Regions from separate parts of the Streptomyces sp. NPDC033136 genome, predicted to be linked through region 2. Evidence: riboswitches for the same ligand, from Rfam matches in the RefSeq annotation. Region 2 holds a riboswitch; the other holds the start of a gene.
The links. Region 2 has a riboswitch for thiamine pyrophosphate ahead of thiO (glycine oxidase ThiO). Riboswitches for the same ligand answer to the same signal wherever they lie in the genome.

Region 1 (11,708 bases), on a different contig from region 2:
CCGGCACCGCCCGGGGCTGTGGACCGGCCACCGGTTGTGGACAACGGCGTCACCCGGTGCCCCGCGGGTCCCGTACACTTCTGGTGGCGATCCGGGTCACCGGGTCGACTTCGCACGCCCCGATACGCACCCCGGCAACGGGCCGTATCAGCGCCCCTCGGTCCCTCGTGGCACGGCGCGCAGTGGGCGTCAGGCGCGGAAGCCGTCCGGCATCCGCGGCACAACCGAGAAAATCAAGGAGATACGGCCATGGCCGTCGTCACGATGCGGGAGCTGCTGGAGAGCGGCGTCCACTTCGGTCACCAGACCCGTCGCTGGAACCCGAAGATGAAGCGCTTCATCTTCACCGAGCGCAACGGCATCTACATCATCGACCTGCTCCAGTCGCTGTCGTACATCGACCGCGCCTACGAGTTCGTCAAGGAGACCGTCGCCCACGGCGGCACGGTCATGTTCGTCGGCACGAAGAAGCAGGCGCAGGAGGCCATCGCCGAGCAGGCCACCCGCGTCGGCATGCCCTACGTCAACCAGCGCTGGCTGGGCGGCATGCTCACCAACTTCTCGACCGTCTACAAGCGTCTGCAGCGCCTCAAGGAGCTCGAGCAGATCGACTTCGAGGACGTCGCCGCGTCCGGTCTGACCAAGAAGGAGCTTCTCGTGCTCTCGCGCGAGAAGGCCAAGCTGGAGAAGACCCTCGGCGGTATCCGCGAGATGCAGAAGGTGCCCAGCGCCGTCTGGATCGTGGACACCAAGAAGGAGCACATCGCCGTTGGTGAGGCGCGGAAGCTGAACATTCCGGTCGTCGCGATCCTCGACACCAACTGCGACCCCGACGAGGTCGACTACAAGATCCCGGGCAACGACGACGCGATCCGCTCCGTCACCCTGCTCACCCGCGTCATCGCCGACGCCGTCGCCGAGGGCCTCATCGCCCGCAGCGGTGTCGCCACCGAGGGCAAGGGCGAGAAGGCCGCGGGCGAGCCGCTCGCCGAGTGGGAGCGTGACCTGCTCGAGGGCGAGAAGAAGGCCGACGAGGCCGCCCCCGCCGCCGAGGCCGCTCCGGCCGTCGAGGCCGCTCCGGCCGCTGAGGCTCCGGCTGCCGAGGCCGCCCCCGCCGCCGAGGCTGAGGCCGAGAAGCCGGTCGAGGGCGAGAAGCCGGCCGAGGCCGAGCAGGCCTGACCCGTCAGTCCGAGGTGACGGCGGGAGCGGTACGGCAGCCAGCAGCGCCTCCGGCGCGGTGAAGTCCGCTCCCGCCGTTCATCCGTAGGTCAGCGGAAGGACAGTGCCCCCGACTCCATGGGGCACATCCGCAGATCGTCGATCTTCCAGACTTCGAGAGAGATTCACAGACTCATGGCGAACTACACCGCCGCCGACGTCAAGAAGCTCCGTGAGCTCACGGGCGCCGGCATGATGGACTGCAAGAAGGCGCTGGACGAGGCCGAGGGCAACGTCGAGAAGGCCGTCGAGGCGCTCCGCATCAAGGGCCAGAAGGGCGTCGCCAAGCGCGAGGGCCGCTCCGCCGAGAACGGTGCCGTCGTCTCGATCATCGCCGACGACAACTCCTCCGGTGTCCTGGTCGAGCTGAAGTGCGAGACGGACTTCGTCGCCAAGGGTGACAAGTTCCAGGCCGTGGCCAACACCATCGCCGAGCACGTCGCCAAGACCTCCCCGGCCGACCTCGAGGCCCTGCTCGCCTCCGAGATCGAGGCCGGCAAGACCGTCCAGGCGTTCGTGGACGAGGCCAACGCCAACCTCGGCGAGAAGATCGTCCTGGACCGCTTCGCGCAGTTCGCCGACGGCTACGTGACGGCGTACATGCACCGCACGATGCCCGACCTGCCCCCGCAGATCGGCGTCCTCGTCGAGCTGGACAAGCCGAACGCGGAGATCGCCAAGGGCGTCGCCCAGCACATCGCCGCCTTCGCGCCGAAGTACCTCTCCAAGGAGGACGTGCCGGCCGAGGTCGTCGAGTCCGAGCGCCGCGTCGCCGAGGAGACCACCCGCGCCGAGGGCAAGCCCGAGGCCGCCCTGCCGAAGATCGTCGAGGGTCGCCTCAACGGCTTCTTCAAGGACGCCACGCTGCTCGGCCAGCCGTACGCGCTCGACAACAAGAAGTCCGTCCAGAAGATCCTGGACGAGGCCGGTGTCACCCTGAAGCGCTTCACGCGCATCAAGGTCGGCATCTGAGTCCGTACCGCGATCGGCGCGCGACCCCGATAGGGTCGACAGCAGTCGTCCGGGTGCGCCGTCACAGGGGTGGCGGGCGACAGCAGATCTGACGAGGAGGCCATTGCCGTATGGGATGCGAAACACGCCCCGCCGGCAGTGGCCTCCTTCGTATGTGCAACAGGTGAAAGAGGCGGGATCCCCCATGACCACCAAGGCCCAGAAGAGCGACGACGGCAAAGTGCGCGGCCGGTTTCTGCTGAAGCTGTCCGGAGAGGCCTTCTCCGGCGGTGGGGGCCTGGGCGTCGACCCCGACGTGGTGCACAAGATCGCCCGCGAGATCGCGGCCGTCGTGCGCGACGGTGCGCAGATCGCGGTCGTCATCGGCGGCGGCAACTTCTTCCGCGGTGCCGAACTCCAGCAGCGCGGCATGGACCGGGCCCGCTCCGACTACATGGGCATGCTCGGTACCGTCATGAACTGCCTCGCCCTCCAGGACTTCCTGGAGAAGGTGGGCGTGGACTGCCGGGTGCAGACCGCCATCACCATGGGCCAGGTCGCCGAGCCGTACATCCCGCTGCGCGCCGTACGGCACCTGGAGAAGGGCCGCGTGGTCATCTTCGGCGCCGGGATGGGCATGCCGTACTTCTCCACCGACACCACCGCCGCCCAGCGCGCCCTGGAGATCGACGCCGAGGCGCTGCTCATGGGCAAGAACGGCGTGGACGGGGTCTACGACTCCGACCCGAAGACCAACCCGGACGCCGTGAAGTTCGACCACCTCGGCTACGGCGAGGTCATCACCCGCGACCTCAAGGTCGCCGACGCCACGGCCGTGACGCTGTGCCGCGACAACAAGCTCCCGATCGTGGTCTTCGAGCTGCTGGCGGAGGGCAACATCGGACGCGCCGTCAAGGGTGAGAAGATCGGCACGCTGGTGGGGGACCCCGGCAGCCGGGACTGACACCCCGGGAACAACCCCGTCCGGGGGACGGACGGGACGGAGCCGGGCCGGGGGATGGACAATGTCCCGCCGGTCGGGAACCGTGCAGGAAGAAGACGCGACGCAGCCGGCCGCCGCCCCACATGGAACCGCAGCCGGGCCTACTCAAGACACGCAGGAGCAAGTGGTGATCGAAGAGACCCTCCTCGAGGCCGAGGAGAAGATGGAGAAGGCCGTCGTGGTCGCCAAGGAGGACTTCGCCGCGATCCGCACCGGCCGTGCGCACCCGGCGATGTTCAACAAGATCGTGGCCGACTACTACGGCGCGCCGACCCCGATCAACCAGCTGGCCTCGTTCTCGGTGCCCGAGCCGCGCATGGCCGTGGTGACCCCGTTCGACAAGAGCGCCCTGCGCAACATCGAGCAGGCCATCCGCGACTCCGACCTGGGCGTCAACCCGAGCAACGACGGCAACATCATCCGGGTGGTGTTCCCCGAGCTGACCGAGGAGCGCCGCCGCGAGTACATCAAGGTCGCCAAGAGCAAGGGTGAGGACGCCAAGGTCTCCATCCGCTCCGTGCGCCGCAAGGCCAAGGATGCCATCGACAAGCTGATCAAGGACGGCGAGGTCGGCGAGGACGAGGGCCGCCGTGCGGAGAAGGAGCTCGACGACACGACGTCGAAGTACGTCGCGCAGGTGGACGAGCTCCTGAAGCACAAGGAAGCGGAACTGCTCGAGGTCTGATGAACGACTCTTCCTGGGGGGCGCCGCCACAGGCCGGGTACTGGGGGCCCACCGACCAAGGGCAGGGCCACGGCCCCGTCCGGAGCCCCGGCCAGGGGCACGTCCCGGGGGCCGCTCCGGCGGGCCCCGCATACGATGCGTATGAAGCGCCTCAGACTCGCCCCATGCCCGTCGTGCCCGACATGCCCGACTTCGGCGGAAACCAGGATGGCGACCGGGGGGCCGCTCGGCTGAGCGGCCCCCCGGTCCGAAACGACACGAATCCGGAGCCCATGCCCGACGCCTCGCAGCCGGCCCCCAAGCCGCAGAAGAAGAGCGCGGGGCGCGACCTGAGCGCCGCGATAGGGGTCGGCGTCGGGCTCGGCGCGGTGATCGTCGCGTCGCTGTTCGTCGTCAAGGCCGTCTTCGTCGGTGTCGTCGCGGTCGCCGTCGTGGTGGGCCTGTGGGAGCTGACCAAGCGGCTGGAGGAGCGCAGGGGCATCCGGGCGCCGCTCGTGCCGCTCGCGCTCGGCGGTGCCGCGATGGTCGTCGCCGGGTACGTCCGGGGCGCCGAGGGTGCCTGGGTCGCCATGGCGCTCACCGCGCTGGCCGTGCTCGTCTGGCGCATGACGGAACCGCCCGAGAACTACCTCAGGGACGTCACCGCGGGCGTCTTCGCGACGTTCTACGTGCCGTTCCTCGCGACGTTCGTCGCGATGATGCTGACCGCGGACGACGGGCCGCAGCGGGTGCTCACCTTCCTGCTGCTCACGGTCGTCAGCGACACGGGTGCCTACGCCGTCGGCTGGCGGTTCGGCCGGCACAAGCTCGCGCCGCGCATCAGCCCCGGCAAGACCCGCGAGGGCCTCGCCGGCGCGATCGCCTTCGCCATGGTCGTGGGGGCGCTGTGCATGCAGTTCCTCATCGACGACGGTGCCTGGTGGCAGGGTCTGGTGCTCGGTCTCGCGGTCGCGGTCAGCGCCACGCTCGGTGACCTCGGCGAGTCCATGATCAAGCGGGACCTCGGCATCAAGGACATGGGCACGCTGCTGCCCGGTCACGGCGGCATCATGGACCGCCTGGACTCGCTGCTGCCCACGGCTCCGGTGGTGTGGCTGCTGCTCGTGCTCTTCGTCGGGTCCGGCTGAGCCGGGCCAGTCATCGTCAGTGAGCTCTCGTCCGGCCGGGCGGGAGCTCACTGGCGTATCGAGCGGCGTCTCGTACCGAGCGGCGACGCGGGGCGGGAAGTGGGACGATGCAGAGGTACCTCCCGAAGGAGGCCGTCATGACCACCATCCGACAGACCATCGATGTGGACCGCCGCCCCGAGGACGTCTACGACTACGTCATGGACACCTCCCGCCTGCCGGAGTGGCAGCTGAGCGCCGTGTCCGCGGAGCGTCTCGACGAGGGCCCCGTCCGCGTCGGCACCCGCGTCAGGGTCACCCGCCACGTCGGCAGCCGCCGGGTGATGCCGATGACCATGGAGGTCACCGAGTACGACCCGCCGCACAGCTGGGCGATGCGCGGCGTCGACGGTCCCGTCCGGGCCACGGTGCACGGCGAGGTCGAGCCGTTCGACGAGGGGCGTCGCTCCCACGTCACGATCGACATCGACTTCGAGGGCCACGGCATGGGCAAGGTCCTCGTCCCGCTCGTCGTGCGCCCCCAGGTCCGCAAGGAACTCCCGCGCAACGAGCAGCTCCTCAAGGACCGGCTGGAACACACGGGCGGCTAGGGCCCTTCAACGGCTGCAGGGCAGACCCTGATCACGCGAACGGCGACAGACCCTTGTCCTCCAGGTGAGCGAGCAACGAGTCAAGGCATGCGTCTGCCGTCGCCAGGTCAGCACGGAAGAACGAGTCCTCGCCGAGCGGCCCACCGCTGACGATGACCATCCATGCCTTCCTCCGCTCGGCCATGCGGTCACCGTCGGCCTTGAAGACGGTCGTGACCCCGCGCTCGGCGAGCCACTCCATGAGCTCGAGCATGTCCACTCGCACCCCTCCGGAGCGATCATCCCACCCCCGGAGCACGCGCTCCCGGGCCGTCCCCGGGCCGTGCGAGGCCGACCGGCGACGACCCGCCACCCACGGGTGACCGCCCCCACCCGGCTCTGGCCTGGGCCGCCGGAGTTGATCTGCCACACTGGACGGGTTATGCCTGCACCCGGAGAACTCACATTCGTCGCCCCGCGCGGAGCCAAGAAGCCGCCGCGGCATCTCGCCGACCTCACTCCTGCCGAGCGCAAGGAGGCCGTTGCCGCGGTCGGGGAGAAGCCGTTCCGTGCCAAGCAGCTCTCGCAGCACTACTTCGCGCGGTACGCGCATGATCCGGAGCAGTGGACCGACATCCCGTCCGCCTCCCGCGGCCGGCTGCGGGAGGCGCTGCTGCCCGAGCTGATGACCGTCGTGCGGCATCTGTCGACCGACCAGGGCACCACGCGCAAGACGCTGTGGCGGCTGTTCGACGGGACGCTCGTCGAGTCCGTGCTGATGCGCTACCCGGACCGGGTCACCATGTGCATCAGCTCGCAGGCCGGCTGCGGGATGAACTGCCCGTTCTGCGCGACCGGGCAGGCGGGGCTGGACCGGAACCTGTCCACCGCCGAGATCGTCCACCAGATCGTGGACGGGATGCGGGCCCTCAGGGACGGGGAGGTCCCGGGCGGTCCGGCGCGGCTCAGCAACATCGTGTTCATGGGCATGGGCGAGCCGCTCGCGAACTACAACCGGGTCACCGGCGCCATCCGGCGGCTCACCGACCCCGAGCCCGACGGTGTCGGACTCTCGCAGCGCGGTATCACCGTCTCGACGGTCGGGCTCGTCCCGGCCATCCACCGGTTCGCCGACGAGGGCTTCAAATGCCGCCTCGCCATCTCGCTGCACGCCCCCGACGACGAGCTGCGCGACACCCTCGTGCCCGTGAACACGCGGTGGAAGGTCCGGGAGGTGCTGGACGCCGGCTTCGAGTACAGCGCCAAGTCCGGGCGTCGGCTGTCCATCGAGTACGCGCTGATCCGCGACATCAACGACCAGGCGTGGCGTGGTGACCGGCTGGGCCGGATGCTCAAGGGCCGGCCCGTGCACGTCAACCTGATCCCGCTGAACCCGACGCCCGGCTCCAAGTGGACCGCCTCGCGGCCCGAGGACGAGAAGGCGTTCGTGGCGGCCATCGCCGCGCACGGTGTGCCGGTGACCGTCCGGGACACCCGTGGTCAGGAGATCGACGGGGCGTGTGGTCAGCTCGCGGCCACCGAACGGTAGTGTGGCGGCCGTAAGCACATCTTCATGTTCGACTCTTCGACACCTGCATATTCCGACAGGGGAGCGCCACAGCGCTGAGAGTGCGGCACAGGGCCGCAGACCCTCCGAACCTGGCCCAGGTCATTCTGGGTAGGGAGATCGGTCATCACTCGAGCTGTTGCGCCCTGCCCGGGACCCCCGACAAGTCCCGGGCGGGGCCGCGTCTTCTCCTGGTCACCCCCAGGAGGAATCCAGTGAGCAACAACATCAAGCGGCTGACGGCGGTGGCCGTCGGGCTCGGCCTGGCCGGCACACTCGCCGCGTGCGGCTCGTCCGGCGGCGGTCAGGGGTCCGGCGACTCAACGACCGTGACCCTCGTCAGCCACGACTCGTGGGCCGCGTCCGAGGACGTCATCGCGGCCTTCGAGAAGCAGTCCGGTTACCAGGTCGAGGTCCTCAAGGACGGCGACGCCGGGCAGGCCGTGAACAAGGCCATCCTGACCAAGGACAACCCGCAGGGCGACGTCTTCTTCGGCGTCGACAACACGCTGCTGTCCCGCGCCCTCGACAACGGCCTGTTCCAGCCGTACGAGGCGAAGGGCTCCGACACGATCCTGCCGGAGTACCGCGTCGACCAGGACAAGCACCGGGTCACACCCGTCGACACCGGCGACGTCTGCGTCAACTACGACAAGAAGTACTTCGCCGACCGCAAGCTCGACCCGCCGCGGAGCTTCGACGATCTCGTCAAGCCCGCGTACAAGAACCTGCTCGTCACCGAGAACGCCTCCACCTCCTCTCCCGGCCTCGGCTTCCTGCTCGGCACCGTCGCGAAGTACGGCGACGCCGGATGGGAGGGCTACTGGATGAAGCTCAAGGCCAACGGCGTGAAGGTCGTCGACGGCTGGGAGCAGGCCTACAACCAGGAGTTCTCCGGCTCAAGCAGCGGCAGGAAGGCCAAGGGCGACCGGCCGCTCGTCGTGTCGTACGCCTCCTCGCCGCCCGCCGAGGTGATCTACGCCGACCCGAAGCCGAGCACGGCCCCGACCGGCGTCGCCGAGGGCACCTGCTTCCGGCAGGTCGAGTACGCAGGGCTGCTCAGCAACGCGAGGAACACCGAGGGCGGCAAGGCGTTCCTCGACTTCCTGCTCAGCAAGGAGTTCCAGGAGGACGTGCCGCTCAACATGTTCGTCCACCCGGTGCGCGAGGGCGCCCAACTGCCTCCGGAGTTCACGAAGTACGGGCCGCAGGCCGAGGACCCGGAGACCATGGACCCGGCGAAGATCGCCGACCACCGTGACCAGTGGGTCAAGTCGTGGACCTCACTCGTACTGAAGTAGGTGTCCGGAAGCGGGGCGCGGCGGCGCGGTTCGGTCTGCTGGCCGTGCCCGTCGCGTTCTTCGCGGTCTTCTTCGCCTACCCCGTCACCGCGATCGTCGCGCGCGGTCTCAAGGCCGACGGGGCCTGGCACCTCGGGCGGATCGGGGAGGTGCTGGCCCAGTCCGGCATCCGCCACGTCCTGTGGTTCACCACCTGGCAGGCGCTCGTCTCCACCGCGCTCACGCTGCTGGTCGCGCTCCCCGGCGCGTACGTCTTCGCGCGCTTCGACTTCCCGGGCAGGCAGGTGCTGCGGGCGGTGGTGACCGTGCCGTTCGTGCTGCCGACGGTCGTCGTCGGCACGGCGTTCCTGGCGCTGGTCGGGCGCGGTGGGCTGCTCGACGAGCTGTGGGGCGTACGGCTGGACACCACCGTGTGGGCGATCCTGCTCGCGCACGTCTTCTTCAACTACGCGGTGGTCGTAAGGACCGTCGGCGGGCTGTGGGCCCAGCTCGACCCCCGGCAGGAGGAGGCCGCGCGGATGCTCGGCGCGTCCCCTCTGAAGGCCTGGCGGCAGGTGACCCTGCCGGCCCTCGGACCTGCCGTGTCCGCCGCCGCGCTCATGGTCTTCCTGTTCACCTTCACCTCCTTCGGTGTCGTCCAGATCCTCGGCGGCCCCACCTTCTCGACCCTGGAGGTGGAGATCTACCGGCAGACGTCCGAGATCTTCGACCTGTCCACGGCGGCCGTGCTGACGCTGATTCAGTTCGTCGCGGTGGGGGCGGTCCTCGCGCTGCACGCCTGGACCGTGCGGCGGCGGGAGACCGCGCTGCGGCTGGTGGACGCGTCCGTGACCGCGCGCCGGCCGCGCGGTGCGGGGCAGTGGGCGCTGCTGGGCGGGGTGCTCGTCACCGTCGTCGTGCTGCTCGTGCTGCCGCTGGCCGTGCTGGTGCAGCGGTCGCTGGACGCACCGGGCTTCGGCTACTACCGGGCGCTGACCAGCGACGACGGGGGAGTGTTCCTGGTCCCGCCGATCGAGGCGATCGGCAACTCCCTGTCGTACGCGGTCGCCGCCACGGCCATCGCCGTGGTGATCGGCGGTCTCGCCGCTGCCGCGCTCACCCGCCGGGACGTCGGGCGGTTCGTGCGCGGCTTCGATGCGCTGCTGATGCTGCCGCTCGGGGTGTCCGCGGTGACCGTCGGCTTCGGGTTTCTGATCGCGCTGGACGAGCCGCCGCTGGATCTGCGGTCCTCGTGGATCCTGGTGCCGCTCGCGCAGGCGCTGGTCGGGGTGCCGTTCGTCGTGCGGACCATGCTGCCCGTGCTGCGGGCGGTGGACGTGCGGCTGCGGGAGGCGGCCTCGGTGCTGGGAGCCTCGCCCTGGCGGGTGTGGCGGGAGGTGGACCTGCCGTTGGTGCGGCGGGCGCTGCTGATCGCGGCCGGGTTCGCCTTCGCGGTGTCGCTCGGTGAGTTCGGGGCGACGGTGTTCATCGCGCGACCCGACAACCCCACGCTGCCGGTGGCCGTGGCACGGCTGCTGGGGCGGCCCGGGGATCTCAACTACGGGCAGGCGATGGCCCTGTCGACGATTCTGATGGTGGTGTGCGCCGTGGCCCTGCTGGTGCTGGAGAGGCTCCGCACGGACCGGACGGGGGAGTTCTGATGCTGCTGGCCCTGGAGGGTGCGACGGTCCGTTTCGGCGGGCGGGCCGTGCTGGACGCCGTCGATCTGGAGGTCGCCGAGCACCAGATCGTGTGCGTGCTCGGGCCGAGCGGCAGCGGCAAGTCGACCCTGTTGCGGGCGGTGGCCGGGCTGCAGCCGCTCGACTCCGGGCGGGTGGCGCTCGACGGACGCGACCAGGCGGGCGTGCCCGCGCACCAGAGGGGCGTCGGGCTGATGTTCCAGGACCACCAGCTGTTCCCGCAGCGGGACGTGGGCGGCAATGTCGCCTTCGGGCTGCGGACGCGTGGCGCAACCAAGCGTCAACAGGCCGAGCGCGTCCGGGAGTTGCTGGACCTCGTGGGCCTGCCCGGTGCGCAGCGCCGGGCCGTCGCGGCGCTGTCCGGCGGGGAGCAGCAGCGGGTGGCGCTCGCCCGGGCCCTGGCACCGAGCCCCCGGCTGCTGATGCTGGACGAGCCGCTGGGTCAGCTGGACCGGTCGCTGCGGGAGCGGCTGGTCGTCGAACTGAGGGAACTGTTCGCCCGGTTGGGCACGACCGTACTCGCCGTGACGCACGACCAGGGGGAGGCCTTCGCGCTGGCCGACCGGGTCGTGGTGATGCGGGACGGGCGGATCGCCCAGTCCGGTACGCCCCTTGAGGTGTGGCAGCGGCCCGCCGATGCGTTCGTGGCCCGCTTCCTCGGCTTCGAGAACGTTGTCGAGGCGACGGTCGGGGCGGAGGCCGCGGACACGCCGTGGGGCAAGGTGCCGGTGCCGGAAGGAGCCCCGCAGGGCACGCACACCCTGCTGGTCCGGCCCGCCGGCGTGCTCCTGGTGCCCGCCGGGACGGGCCTGCGCTGCACGGTGACCGCCCGCACCTTCAAGGGCACCCACGTCGCCGTCCGTCTTCAGCCTCCGGACGCACCGCGCCTGGAGGCGGCCTGCGCGCTGCGGGCGGCGCCGGAGGTCGGGGACGAGGTCGGTGTGGAGTTCGACGCGGCCGAAATCGTGGTGCTCGACTGATCGTCCGCCGCCTAAGGTGCGGGGCATGACGCTGCTCGAACATGACCGCTACTGCGACGAAATCTTCCACCAGGTCGCTCAGTTGAGAACCGTGGTGACGTCCGGTGCCGATCTGTCCGCCACCGTGCCGACCTGCCCGGACTGGTCGCTGGAGGATCTGGTCCGGCACCTGGGCGGTGCCCTGCGCTGGGTGGAGTTCATCGTGCGGACCCGGGCCCAGAAGGAGGTGCCCGAGGAGCGGGTGCCGGACTTCGCCGGACCCGGGGCCCGGGGTGACGCCGCCGCACTGGACGCGTGGCTCGCGGAGAGCGGCGAGCAGGTCGTCGCAGCGCTGCGGGAGGCGGGGCCGGACACGAAGGTGTGGAGCTGGGCGGGGATCCCCGACTCCGGGTTCTGGGCCCGCCGGGTGACGCACGAGATCACCGTGCACCGCGCGGACGCCACCCTCGCCGCGGGACTGCCGTACGAGGTCGCGCCCGAGGTGGCCGCCGACGCGATCGACGAGTGGCTCCAGATCGTGGCGTACGTACAGCGGACGGACCCGGACGACACGGTGAGCGAACTGCGCGGCCCGGCCCGCAGCATCCATCTGCACGCCACCGACACCGGTCCCGGCCTGAATGCCGAG
Region 2 (11,708 bases):
GCACTGGGCGGTCGGCCTGGAGATGGTGCGGGCGGCCGGGACGGTGGGCTTCCTGTTCCTGGTGACGGCATGCTTCGCGGCGATCGTGCAGTGGCTGAACGCGCGCTTCGGTGCGGCGGGCCGGATCCTCGTCCTCGCCCTGCTGATGCTCCAGCTGACCTCGGCGGGCGGCACGTACCCCGTGCAGACCAGCCCCGGCTTCTTCAACGCGCTCCACCCCTTCCTGCCGATGAGCTACGTCGTCGAGGCTCTGCGCAGGCTCATCACGGGCGGTGGTCTCGAACCGGTGTGGCACGCGTGCGTGGTGCTGACGGCGTTCACCGCGGGCGCCCTCGCGCTCACCGCCGTGGCGGCCCGCCGGCGTCAGGTGTGGACGCTGGACCGGCTGCACCCGGAGCTGTCCCTGTGAACCCTTCGGTGACATCCCCCGGAAAGGTTCCTGTGACAATCAGGACCATGGAAAGCAGCAGTGCCGCGTCGGGCGGCAGCACGCGCCGCGAGGCCACCCGGCAGAAGCTCTACGAGGCGGCCGTCACGCTCATCGCCGAGCAGGGGTTCTCCGCCACGACCGTGGACGAGATCGCCGAGCGTGCCGGGGTCGCGAAGGGCACGGTCTACTACAACTTCGCGAGCAAGTCCGTCCTCTTCGAGGAACTGCTGCGGCACGGGGTCGGTCTCCTCACCGCCTCCCTGCGGGAGGCGGCCGAGCGGACCGCCGCGGAGGGCGGCAGCAAGGTCGGCGCCCTGGACGCGATGATCCGGGCGGGGCTGGTCTTCATCGACCGCTACCCGGCCTTCACCCAGCTGTACGTGGCCGAGCTGTGGCGCACCAACCGGGCCTGGCAGTCCACGCTGATGGTGGTCCGGCAGCAGGCCGTCGCGGTCGTGGAGGACGTCCTTCGCGACGGTGTGGCGGGCGGTGAGTTCAGCGACGAGATCGACGTCCCGCTGACGGCGGCCGCGCTGGTCGGCATGGTCCTGGTGGCCGCGCTGGACTGGAAGTCCTTCCAGCCGGAGCGCTCCCTGGACGATGTCCACGCGGCCCTGTCCCGGCTGTTGCAGGGTCGGGTCAGCGGCTGCCGCTGACGGGACGGGCGGCGCACACGTGAAGGCGCCGGTCCGGTGTGGCCGCGTCCCCCGCGGGCCACCCCGAACCGGCGCCTTCCCTGCTCCCCCGTGCTTCCCCCCGCAGGACCCCCGTTGCGGTCGTCCCCCGGTTTCTCCCCCGTGCCTCGCTTCCGCCGACGCCGTCGACGGAAGGAGCGGATCGTGGGCCGGCCCCGTTCCGGCGCCCCGTGTCGCCGGTGCCGGAGCCGTGCCCCTCTCCGTGTCTCCACTCTCTCGTTCCGGCAGGTCGTCCCCCATCCGCGCGCGTACTCAACTCCGCGTCTAGGTACGCGTACTCACTCCTGCGCACGCGACCTCAGGACGCTCCGTCGCCGCCTGGTCACGATCACGTCCGCGCCGGTACTCGAAGGTGGTCGGCGAGGGGCTGTCAGCGGGGGCCGATAAAGTCCCTGGCATGGCACGGATTGCGGTGATCGGCGCCGGGATGGGCGCGCTGACGGCCGCCGCCCGGCTGGCCGTCGCGGGCCACCGGGTGGCGGTGTACGAGCGGACGGACACGTACGGCGGGGCGCTGCGCCGCTTCGAGCGCGACGGGTTCTCCTTCGACACGGGCCCCGGCCTGCTCCCGCTGCCCGCCGTCTACCGCGACCTGTTCGTCAAGACCGGCAAGGAGCCGCTGGAGCGCTGCGTCGAGCTGGTCCAGGTCGACCCGTCGTCCCGGCATGTCTTCGCGGACGGCACACGGGTGTCCCTGCCGAACGCCTCGCGCGCGGGGGTCGTCGCCGCCCTGGACGAGGGGCTCGGCGCGGGCGCCGGGAAGCGGTGGGGCGACTTCCTGGTCCGGGCCCGCGAGGCCTGGGACCGGACCCGCCGGCCCCTCCTGGAGGAGCCGCTGTGGCCGAACTGGCAGGTGCTGGCCGACCGCGAGCCCTACCCGGCGGTGCCCCACAAGCGGCTGCTGCGTACCCGCCGGGCCGGCACACTCGCCGAGATCGGCGCCTGGGAGCTGCGCGACCCCCGGCTCGCCGCACTCCTGGAGAGCCACGCCCTGACCCACGGCCTGGACCCCCGCACCACCCCGGCGAGCGCGGCCGTCCTGCCGTACATGGAGCACGCCTTCGGCACCTGGTACGTGTGCGGCGGCCTGCGCGAGCTGGCCCGGGCGGTGTACGAGCGGTGCGTGGCCCGGAGGGTCGAGTTCCGTTTCGGCGCCGAGGTGACCGGTGTGCTGGAGAAGGACGGCCGGGCCTCGGGGGTCGAACTCACCGACGGGACGGTCGCCGAGGCTGATGCCGTGGTGGCGGGCGTCGCTCCTGGCGTACTGGACCGGCTGACCGCCGGCCCTGGGGTGCGGGGCGCCGGCGAGGTGCCTCCGCAGCGGGCGGCGGCCGGCCGGCTGACGGTCCTGCTCGCCCTGCGCGGCCCCCGCCCCGAGGGCACCGCCCACCGCACGGTGGTCCACACCCAGGACCGCGAGGCCGAGTTGGAGGCCCTGTTCGGCGCGGCGGTGCGGCATCCGCATCCGACGGTGACGGTCCTGCGGCCCGGTGAGCGGCGGTCGGCTCCGGAGGACCACGAGGCGGTCACCCTCACGACGGTGGTCCCCGCGCGGCTCGACCGGTCCTACGACGACCTCGCCGCACACATGGTCACCGTCGCCGAACGCGCCCTGCCCGGTCTGCGCGACCGCCTCCTCTGGCAGGAGGTGCGCACCCCGGCCGACATCGCGGACGCGACGGGCGCGGAGGGCGGAGCGGTGCCCGTGCCCGCGCTGGCGGCGGCCGGCGGGCGGCTGCTGCACCCGTCCAACAGCACACGCGTACCCGGCCTGTTCACGGTCGGCGGCTGGGCGCACCCCGGCGGCGGACTGCCGCACGCGGGCATGTCGGGCGCGCTGGTCGCGGGACTGATCGTGGAGGGACCGGAGTTCCGGGGCTCGCAGTGAAGTGAGGTCGCCTAGGAGCGGCCGGCTTCAGAAGCGGTACTGCTCGTCGAAGCCGTTGCCCTGCGGCTGCTGCCCGCCGCCCTGGTACGGGTACGGCTGCTCCGGCGGCAGTTCCTGCCCGTACTCGTCGGTGTTGCGCTGCTGCGGGACCCACACCCCGCCGGGCGGGGTCTCTCCGCCGTAGGTGCCGGGGTACTGGTCCTGTCCGTAGCCCTGCTGGCCGTAGTACTGCTGGTCGCCGTAGCCGGTGTCGTACGAGCCGCCGCCGTAGTTCGAGGAGCCGATGTACGGGTCGGAGTAGGCGGCGTACTGCTGCTGGCCGGTGGCGTCGTAGCCCTGCTGCTGGCCGTAGCCCGAGTAGTCGTAGCCGTAGGACGGGTCGGCGCCCTGGGCGGCGTACTGGTCGTGCGACTGCTCGTGGGACTGGCCCTGGTATCCGTTGTCGCCGTAGACGCCGTAGGAGCCGGTGTCCTCGGGCATGGGCTGCGGCTCGTAGACCGAGGTGGTCTCGGCGGCCGTCTCACGGCCGGGGCGCGCCGGGGTGAAGACGTCGTCGCGGTCGTAGTCGTCGTCCTGGCCGTAGTCCTGGCCGTAGTCGGCGGTGCCGCGGCGGTGGCCGGCGTCCTCGTCGCCGTAACCGCCGTCGGCGGCCTCCAGGCCGGAGACCTCGAGGGTCGGCTCCTGGCGGCTGCCGCGCTCACCACGCCGGCGCTTGCTGCCGCCCAGCACGGGCGCGTTCATCGCCCAGCCGGCCGCGAAGCCGCTGCGGAACGAGAGGGTCACGTAGGTCTGGCCGACCGCGAAGGCGGCGGCGCCCAGTCCGATCACGACGACCTGCGAGATCAGGACACCGATGACGACGCCGAGGAAGCCGCCGAAGGCGAGCAGCCGCCAGCGCAGCCGCGCCTTGTACTGCAGCAGCACCTCGCCCAGCAGCCACAGCGCGACGATGCCGAACGCGATGTAGAGGACCGCCCAGCCCATGTACGCCCCTCTCCCAGTGGCCGCTACGCAGTGTGTCGTATACCGGTGCGAACGGTCTAGGCCTGCGGTGGGTGGTGCAGGCCCAGGTTCTCGTAGATCTCCAGTGTCGCGGTGGAGTTGTTGAGCGTGATGAAGTGCAGGCCGGGCACACCCTCGGCGAGCAGCCGCGCACAGAACTCCGTGGCGAATTCGATACCGATGGAGCGTACAGCGGCCGGATCGTCTTGTGCTGTGAGGATCCGCTCTTTCAGGGCGGCCGGGAACGCGGCGTTGGTGAGCGAGCCGATCCGCTCCAGCGACCGCACGCTGGCGATCGGCATGACCTCGGGGATGATCGGGGTGTCACAGCCGGCGGCCGAGACCCGGTCACGCAGCCGGAGGTAGTCCTCCGACTGGAAGAACATCTGCGTGATGGCGTAGTCGGCGCCCGCACGGCACTTGTCGACGAAGTGACGGACGTCGGCGTCCCAGTCCGTGGAGCGCGGGTGCATCGCCGGGAAGGCGGCGACGCCCACGCAGAAGTCGCCGGAGGCCTTGATCAGCTCGACGAGCTCGGCGGCGTAGGCGAGGCCCCGCGGATGCGGCACCCAGTCGCCCATCGGGTCGCCGGGCGGGTCGCCGCGCAGGGCGAGCATGTTGCGGATCCCGGCGTCGGCGTACTGACCGATGATGTTGCGCAGGTCGGCCACCGAGTGGTCGACGGCGGTGAGGTGGGCGATCGGCGTGAGGGTGGTGTCGGAGGCGATCGCCTCGGTCGCCTTGACCGTGCCCGCGCGGGTGGAGCCGCCCGCGCCGTAGGTCACGGAGACGAAGTCGGGCGCCACGGCCTCGACCCGGCGCAGCGCGTTCCACAGGTTCCGCTCGCCCTTCGGGGTCTTGGGGGCGTAGAACTCGAACGAGTACGTCGTCTTGCCGGACGCGAGCATGTCGCGGACCGTGCGAGCGTGGTCCGACCTGATGGATGCGGTGCCGAGGGCCATACCGGCAGGTTAGCCAGGGGCCGTCGGTCCCCCAACCGGACGCTGACATTTGACCGCTTTGTCCACTTGTTGTCCACCCCTTGGACAGACCGGCGTCACTCACGCTCCCGCAGCCGCTTCGCGAACTCGGCCGCCGCCGCGCCCGGGTCGTCGGCCTCGGTGATCGCCCGTACGACCACGACGCGCCGGGCGCCGGCGTCCAGGACCTCGCCGAGGTTGCCGAGGTCGATGCCGCCGATGGCGAACCAGGGGCGGTCGGTGCCCAGGGCGGCGGTGTGGCGCACCAGGCCCAGGCCGGGGGCGTGGCGGCCGGGCTTGGTGGGGGTCGGCCAGCACGGGCCGGTGCAGAAGTAGTCCACGCCGTCCTGCACGGCGGCCGCGGCCGCCTCGGACTCGGCGTGCGTGGAACGGCCGATCAGGACGTCGTCGCCGAGGACCGCGCGGGCCGCGGGGACCGGGAGGTCGCCCTGGCCGAGGTGCAGGACGTCGGAGCCGGCGGCGTGTGCGACGTCCGCGCGGTCGTTGACCGCGAGCAGCTTGCCGTGCCGGGCGCAGGCGTCGGCGAAGACCGCCAGGTGCTCCAATTCCTCGCCGGCCTCCATGCCCTTGTCGCGGAGCTGCACGATGTCGACCCCGCCGGCCAGCACGGCGTCCAGGAACGGCGCGAGGTCGCCCTGGCGCTTGCGGGCGTCGGTGCACAGGTAGACCCGGGCGTCGGCGAGCCGGGCCCGGGCGGTGGTGGCGGTGCCGGTCATGCGTGTCCCCCTGGGTGTCGGTGGCGCGGGCCCGCCCGCGGGTACGCCGGTCGTACGGGTACGGCGCGCCGACGGGCACGTCGGTGTCGTACCCGTGTGGGTGCGGGTACGGGTGCGCCCGAGTGTCCGTGCGGGTGCAGGTGCGACTGCGTATGGTGCTGGCGCGAAGCGCCCCCCGTTCCGTGGCGTGGCGCGGGAGCGAGCGCCCACGTCCCGCTGCGAGCGCCTCGGGCACCTTACGCCTGCCCCGGGGCGGTCACGGCAGCCCCACCCGCCCCGAACAGGCGCGGCCCGTCCCCGGGCCGTGACCCCACGGGCCACGGCCCCACACCGGGCGGTTGTTCAGGTCCGGCTCCGCTCACACGGCGCCGGACGGTTGTTCGAGCGAGGGCGGGTCAGACCGCGAGCGCCTGGGCGCGGCGCTTCACCTCCGTGCCGCGGTTCTCGCTGAGCGCCTGCGCCGGGGTGCCGGGCAGGCTGGGGTCGGGGGTGAAAAGCCACTCCAGCATCTCTTCGTCCGTGAAGCCGTCGTCCCGCAGGAGCGTCAGGGTCCCGGACAGGCCCTTGACGACCTTGTCCCCGTCGATGAACGCCGCGGGGACGTGCAGCGCGCGGTTCTCACCGCGGCGTACGGCGATCAGCTGGCCCTCCTTGACCAGCTGCCGCACACGCGTCACCTCGACGCCGAGCTGTTCGGCGATGTCGGGGAGGGTGAGCCAGGCGGGGACGAGAGCATCGATCTTTGCGTCAATCTCGGTCACGGTGACAAGCCTGCCATCCACCATCGACAGTCGGAAGCCGACCCGGTCCGGCCGGGCGGGCACAGAGGCCCCGGTAACAGGCACCTAGGCCGCAGCCGCCTTCATGGGCCGGGCCGGGTCCGCCAGCAGCACCGGGTTCATCGGCGTGCCCGACTCGATCAGGCGGCGCCCCTGCGCCAGGTCCCGGGGGCGGCCCACCGCCAGCAGCGCGACCAGCCGGTCGCCCCGCAGCCAGCAGACCGTCCAGGCGGGACCGGAGGGGTCGCCGCGCCACAGGGTCGCGTCCGCGGCGGCGTGGTGCCCGGCGTACTGCACGAACCGCCCGAACTGCTCGGACCAGAAGTAGGGCACCGGGTCGTACACCGCCGGGGTCTCCCCCGAGGCCCGGCCGACGACGTTCACGGCGACCGTGCGCGGCCCCTGCAGGGCGTTGTCCCAGTGGTGGACCAGCAGGCGCTCGCCGTAGCGCCCGGAGGGGAAGGACGCGCAGTCGCCGACCGCGTACACATCCGGCGCCGACGTGCGCAGGTGCTTGTCGGCGACGATCTCGCCGTAGGTGCCCAGCTCGATCCCGCAGCCGGCCAGCCAGGCCGTCGCGGGGCGGGCGCCGATGCCGACGACGACCGCGTCGGCGGGCAGCCGCGAGCCGTCGTCGAGGAGCACCGCGCCGGGCTCGACGCGCGCCACGCGCGCGTTCGTCCGCAGGACCGCGCCCGCGTCGGCGTACCAGCCGGTCATCGGTGCGGCGACCTCGGCGGGCAGCGCCCCGGCCAGCGGCCGCTCGGCGGCCTCCACGACGGTCACCGCGCAGCCCGCCTCGCGGGCGGCCGTGGCGAACTCCGCGCCGATCCAGCCCGCGCCGACGACCACGATGTCGTGCCGGCCGGCCAGCACCGGCCGCAGCCGCTCGGCGTCGTCCAGGGTGCGCAGCAGATGCACCCCGGGTACGCCCTCCGCGCCGGGCAGCCGGACCGGTTCGGCACCGGTCGCGACGACCAGGACGTCGTAGGGCACGGGTCCGTCCTCTGTGTCCAGCTCATGGTCGGCGGGGCGCAGGCCCAGCACTTCGCAGCCGAGGCGCAGTTCGATGCCGAGGGCCTCGAAGTCGACGTCGAAGGCGGAGCCCTCGGCCTTGCCGAGCAGCACGGCCTTGGACAAGGGGGGCCGGTCGTAGGGCTGGTGGGGCTCGGCGCCGATCAGGATCACCGTGCCGGTGAAGCCCTGCTCCCGCAGGGCGACCGCGGTCTGCACACCGGCCATGCCCGCGCCCGCCACGACCACGCGCCGCGGCGCGGACGAGCCTGTTTCCTGCGTCTGCTCGCTCACCTGATCACCATAGACACCTGACGTTCTGTCAGTCACTGCTCCCGCGTCATGACCTGCTCCACAGCACTCGTCCCGCCGCCCGGGCCCGTCTGTCCGGGTACCCGCGATCGGCCCGTGTACGACGTCGCCGCCCGGGTGCCGGACCCGGGCCCCGGTGGAGGCTCTCTTACCGCCCTCCGCCGCCTCGGGCTAGGGTGGCCGACGTAAAGCACTCGCGGGAGCCCGGACGCACCGGGCTGAGAGGGAGGCTGGCGGCCTCCGACCGTACGAACCTGATCCGGGTCATGCCGGCGAAGGGAGGGGCTGGACGCCCATGTCGCCTACGTCCACCGCATCGGATACGTCCGCCACATCAGACGTCCTCGTCGTCGGGGGCGGGATCATCGGCCTGGTCACGGCTTGGCGGGCCGCGCAGCGCGGGTTCGCCACGGCCCTCGTGGACCCGGAGCCGGGCGGCGGAGCCGCGCAGGTCGCGGCCGGCATGCTGGCCGCCGTCACCGAGCTGCACTACGGCGAGCAGACCCTGCTCGGCCTGAACCTGGCCTCCGCCCGGCGCTACCCGGACTTCGCGTCCGAACTCACCGAGCTGACCGGCCACGACCTCGGTTACCGCCGCTGCGGCACCCTCGCCGTGGCCCTGGACGCCGACGACCGGGCCCACCTGCGCGAACTGCACGCCCTGCAGCAGCAGTCGGGCCTGGAGTCGCAGTGGCTGTCGGGGCGCGAGTGCCGGCGCCTGGAGCCGATGCTCGCGCCGGGCGTGCGCGGCGGGCTGCGGGTCGACGGCGACCACCAGATCGACCCCCGTCGGCTGGCCGGGGCGTTGGTGGCCGCGTGCGAGCGGGCCGGCGTGGTCGTCCACCGGGCCTGGGCGGAGCGGCTGACCGTCGTACGGGACCGGGCCGCGGGCGTCGTCCTGGCCGACGGGAGCGAGCTGGGTGCCGGGCAGGTGGTGCTCGCCGGGGGCAGCCTCAGCGGGCGGCTCTCGGGGGTGCCGGAGGACGTGCTGCCTCCCGTGCGGCCGGTGAAGGGGCAGGTCGTACGGCTGACCATGCCGCAGCGGCACGGGCCGTTCCTCAGCCGGACCGTGCGCGCGGTCGTACGCGGCAGCCATGTCTACCTGGTGCCGCGCGAGAGCGGCGAGCTGGTCGTCGGGGCGACCAGCGAGGAGCTGGGCTGGGACACGACCGTGACCGCGGGCGGTGTGTACGAGCTGCTGCGCGACGCGCACGAGCTGGTGCCGGGCATCACCGAGCTGCCGCTCACCGAGACCCGGGCCGGGCTGCGCCCCGGCTCCCCCGACAACGCGCCGCTGCTCGGCCCGACCGGGCTGGAGGGGCTGCTGCTGGCCACCGGACACTACCGCAACGGCGTGCTGCTCACGCCGGTGACCGGCGACGCCCTGGCGCACGCCCTGGCGACGGGTGAACTCCCCGAGGAGGCCGGCCCCTTCACCCCCAAGCGCTTCAGCACCGTCACCGCACTCACGGAGCAGCCCGCATGAACATCTCCGTCAACGGGGAGCCCCGGGACGTCCGGCCCGGCACTGCTCTCGGCACCGTCGTGGAGTCGCTGACCGCGTCGCCCTCGGGAGTGGCCGCCGCCCTCAACGAAACCGTCGTCCCGCGCACACAGTGGCCGTCCACGCCCCTCTCCGAGGGAGACCGCGTGGAGGTCCTCACCGCAGTCCAGGGAGGCTGACCATGGCCGACGATCCGTTTGTCCTCGGTGGTACGTCCTTCACGTCCCGCCTGATCATGGGTACGGGCGGGGCGCCCAGTCTCGACGTGCTGGAGCGGTCGCTGGTCGCGTCCGGGACGGAGCTGACGACGGTCGCGATGCGCCGCGTGAACGCCTCGGTGCACGGCTCGGTGCTGTCCGTCCTCGACAAGCTCGGCATCAGGGTGCTGCCCAACACGGCGGGCTGCTTCACCGCCTCGGAGGCCGTCCTCACGGCCCGCCTCGCGCGCGAGGCCCTCGGCACGGACCTGATCAAACTGGAGGTCATCGCCGACGAGCGCACGCTGCTGCCGGATCCGATCGAGCTGCTGGACGCGGCCGAGACACTGGTCGACGACGGGTTCACGGTGCTGCCGTACACCAACGACGACCCCGTGCTGGCGCGGAAGCTGGAGGACGTGGGCTGCGCGGCGATCATGCCGCTCGGCTCGCCGATCGGTTCCGGGCTGGGCATCCGCAACCCGCACAACTTCCAGCTGATCGTGGAGCACGCGCGCGTGCCGGTGATCCTGGACGCGGGCGCCGGGACCGCGTCGGACGCGGCGCTGGCGATGGAGCTGGGGTGTGCGGGTGTGATGCTCGCCTCGGCGGTGACGCGGGCGCAGGAGCCGGTGCTGATGGCCGACGCGATGCGGCATGCCGTGGAGGCGGGGCGGCTGGCGTACCGGGCGGGGCGGATCCCGCGGCGGCACTTCGCTCAGGCGTCGTCGCCGGCCGAGGGCATGGCCGCGCTGGATCCGGAGCGGCCCGCGTTCCGGTAGGCGGGCCGGGCACACGTCACAGGTCGGCTGCAGTCCCGCCCCGAAACCGACGGGGGGCCGGGGCTGTCGGTGGCGGCTCGTACACTCGCCTGCGTGGACACGACCCTTCAGGACCCCTTGGTCGGGCAGGTGCTCGACGGCCGGTATCGCGTAGACGCGCGGATCGCGGTCGGCGGGATGGCCACGGTCTACCGGGCCGTGGACACCCGGCTCGACCGGGTCCTCGCCCTCAAGGTGATGCACCCCTCGCTCGCGGTCGACGGCTCGTTCGTCGAGCGGTTCATCCGGGAGGCGAAGTCGGTGGCCCGGCTGGCGCACCCGAACGTGGTGCAGGTCTTCGACCAGGGCACCGACGGCTCGTACGTCTACCTCGCCATGGAGTACGTCGCCGGCTGCACTCTGCGCGACGTGCTGCGCGAGCGCGGGGCGCTGCAGCCGCGCGCCGCCCTGGACATCCTGGAGCCGGTGCTGGCCGCACTGGGCGCCGCCCACCGTGCCGGGTTCGTGCACCGCGACATGAAGCCGGAGAACGTCCTGATAGGGGACGACGGCCGGGTCAAGGTCGCCGACTTCGGGCTCGTCCGGGCCGTGGACACGGTGACGAACACCACCGGCACCGTCCTCGGCACCGTCTCGTACCTCGCCCCCGAGCAGATAGAGAACGGCACCACCGCCCCCCGCGTCGACGTGTACGCCTGCGGCGTGATGCTGTACGAGATGCTGACCGGCGACAAGCCGCACGACGGGGACTCCCCCGCCGTGATCCTCTACAAGCACCTGCACGAGGACGTGCCGCCGCCCTCGGCCGCCGTGCCGGGCCTGGCGTACGAGCTGGACGAGATGGTGGCCTCGGCGACCGCCCGCACTCCGGAGATCCGCCCGCACGACGCGGTGGCGCTGCTCGCGCGGGTCCGCGACGGACGCGGCCGGCTCAGCGAGGACCAGCTGGACGCGGTGCCGCCGCAGGCGCTCACGGCGGACCACGACAACGCCGACGACCGGACGAGCGTGATCCCGCGGGCGCTGACGGTGCCGCGGCCGCTGCCCGTCGACGAGGACGCCGAGCCGGCGGTGCACCGCACCAGCCGGCTGCGGACGCCGCCTCCGCCACCACCCCGGGGACGCCTGCCGCGGCGTGGCGTCCTCTCGATCGTCACCGCCCTGCTGCTGGTCCTCGGGGTCGGCGCGGGCGTCTGGTACATCAACTCCGGCCAGTTCACCAAGGTCCCGGCGCTGCTGTCGAAGACCGAAGCGCAGGCCCGGCAGCAACTGGAGGACGCCGGGCTCGAGGTCGGCAAGGTCAGCCACGACTACAGCGACACCGTCGAGCGCGGCACGATCATCGGTACCCAGCCCGAGCCGGGCAGCCGTATCCGTGTCAACGACTC

Region 1: linked by a shared signal. The riboswitch ahead of ACZ5TL_RS18870 (thiamine ABC transporter substrate-binding protein) and the one ahead of thiO (glycine oxidase ThiO) in region 2 are both predicted to bind thiamine pyrophosphate.

The regions. Positions count from the first base shown of each region.
Region 1 covers NZ_JBVIPD010000009.1:97,184-108,891, reverse strand. The annotation lists gene rpsB (30S ribosomal protein S2) at 250-1,179, shown strand; gene tsf (translation elongation factor Ts) at 1,354-2,190, shown strand; gene pyrH (UMP kinase) at 2,375-3,133, shown strand; gene frr (ribosome recycling factor) at 3,300-3,857, shown strand; gene ACZ5TL_RS18890 (phosphatidate cytidylyltransferase) at 3,857-4,984, shown strand; gene ACZ5TL_RS18885 (SRPBCC family protein) at 5,122-5,574, shown strand; gene ACZ5TL_RS18880 (hypothetical protein) at 5,606-5,827, opposite strand; gene rlmN (dual-specificity RNA methyltransferase RlmN) at 5,996-7,102, shown strand; TPP riboswitch at 7,150-7,256, shown strand; gene ACZ5TL_RS18870 (thiamine ABC transporter substrate-binding protein) at 7,336-8,421, shown strand; gene ACZ5TL_RS18865 (ABC transporter permease) at 8,397-10,061, shown strand; gene ACZ5TL_RS18860 (ABC transporter ATP-binding protein) at 10,061-11,080, shown strand; gene ACZ5TL_RS18855 (maleylpyruvate isomerase family mycothiol-dependent enzyme) at 11,106-11,708, shown strand, end outside.
Region 2 covers NZ_JBVIPD010000005.1:100,467-112,174, reverse strand. The annotation lists gene ACZ5TL_RS11130 (YhgE/Pip family protein) at 1-409, shown strand, start outside; gene ACZ5TL_RS11125 (TetR/AcrR family transcriptional regulator) at 457-1,086, shown strand; gene ACZ5TL_RS11120 (phytoene desaturase family protein) at 1,523-3,013, shown strand; gene ACZ5TL_RS11115 (SCO2102 family sporulation regulator) at 3,041-3,997, opposite strand; gene metF (methylenetetrahydrofolate reductase [NAD(P)H]) at 4,054-4,977, opposite strand; gene thiE (thiamine phosphate synthase) at 5,073-5,732, opposite strand; gene ACZ5TL_RS11100 (Rv2175c family DNA-binding protein) at 6,128-6,493, opposite strand; gene ACZ5TL_RS11095 (NAD(P)/FAD-dependent oxidoreductase) at 6,578-7,819, opposite strand; TPP riboswitch at 8,024-8,135, shown strand; gene thiO (glycine oxidase ThiO) at 8,133-9,323, shown strand; gene thiS (sulfur carrier protein ThiS) at 9,320-9,520, shown strand; gene ACZ5TL_RS11080 (thiazole synthase) at 9,523-10,320, shown strand; gene pknB (Stk1 family PASTA domain-containing Ser/Thr kinase) at 10,414-11,708, shown strand, end outside.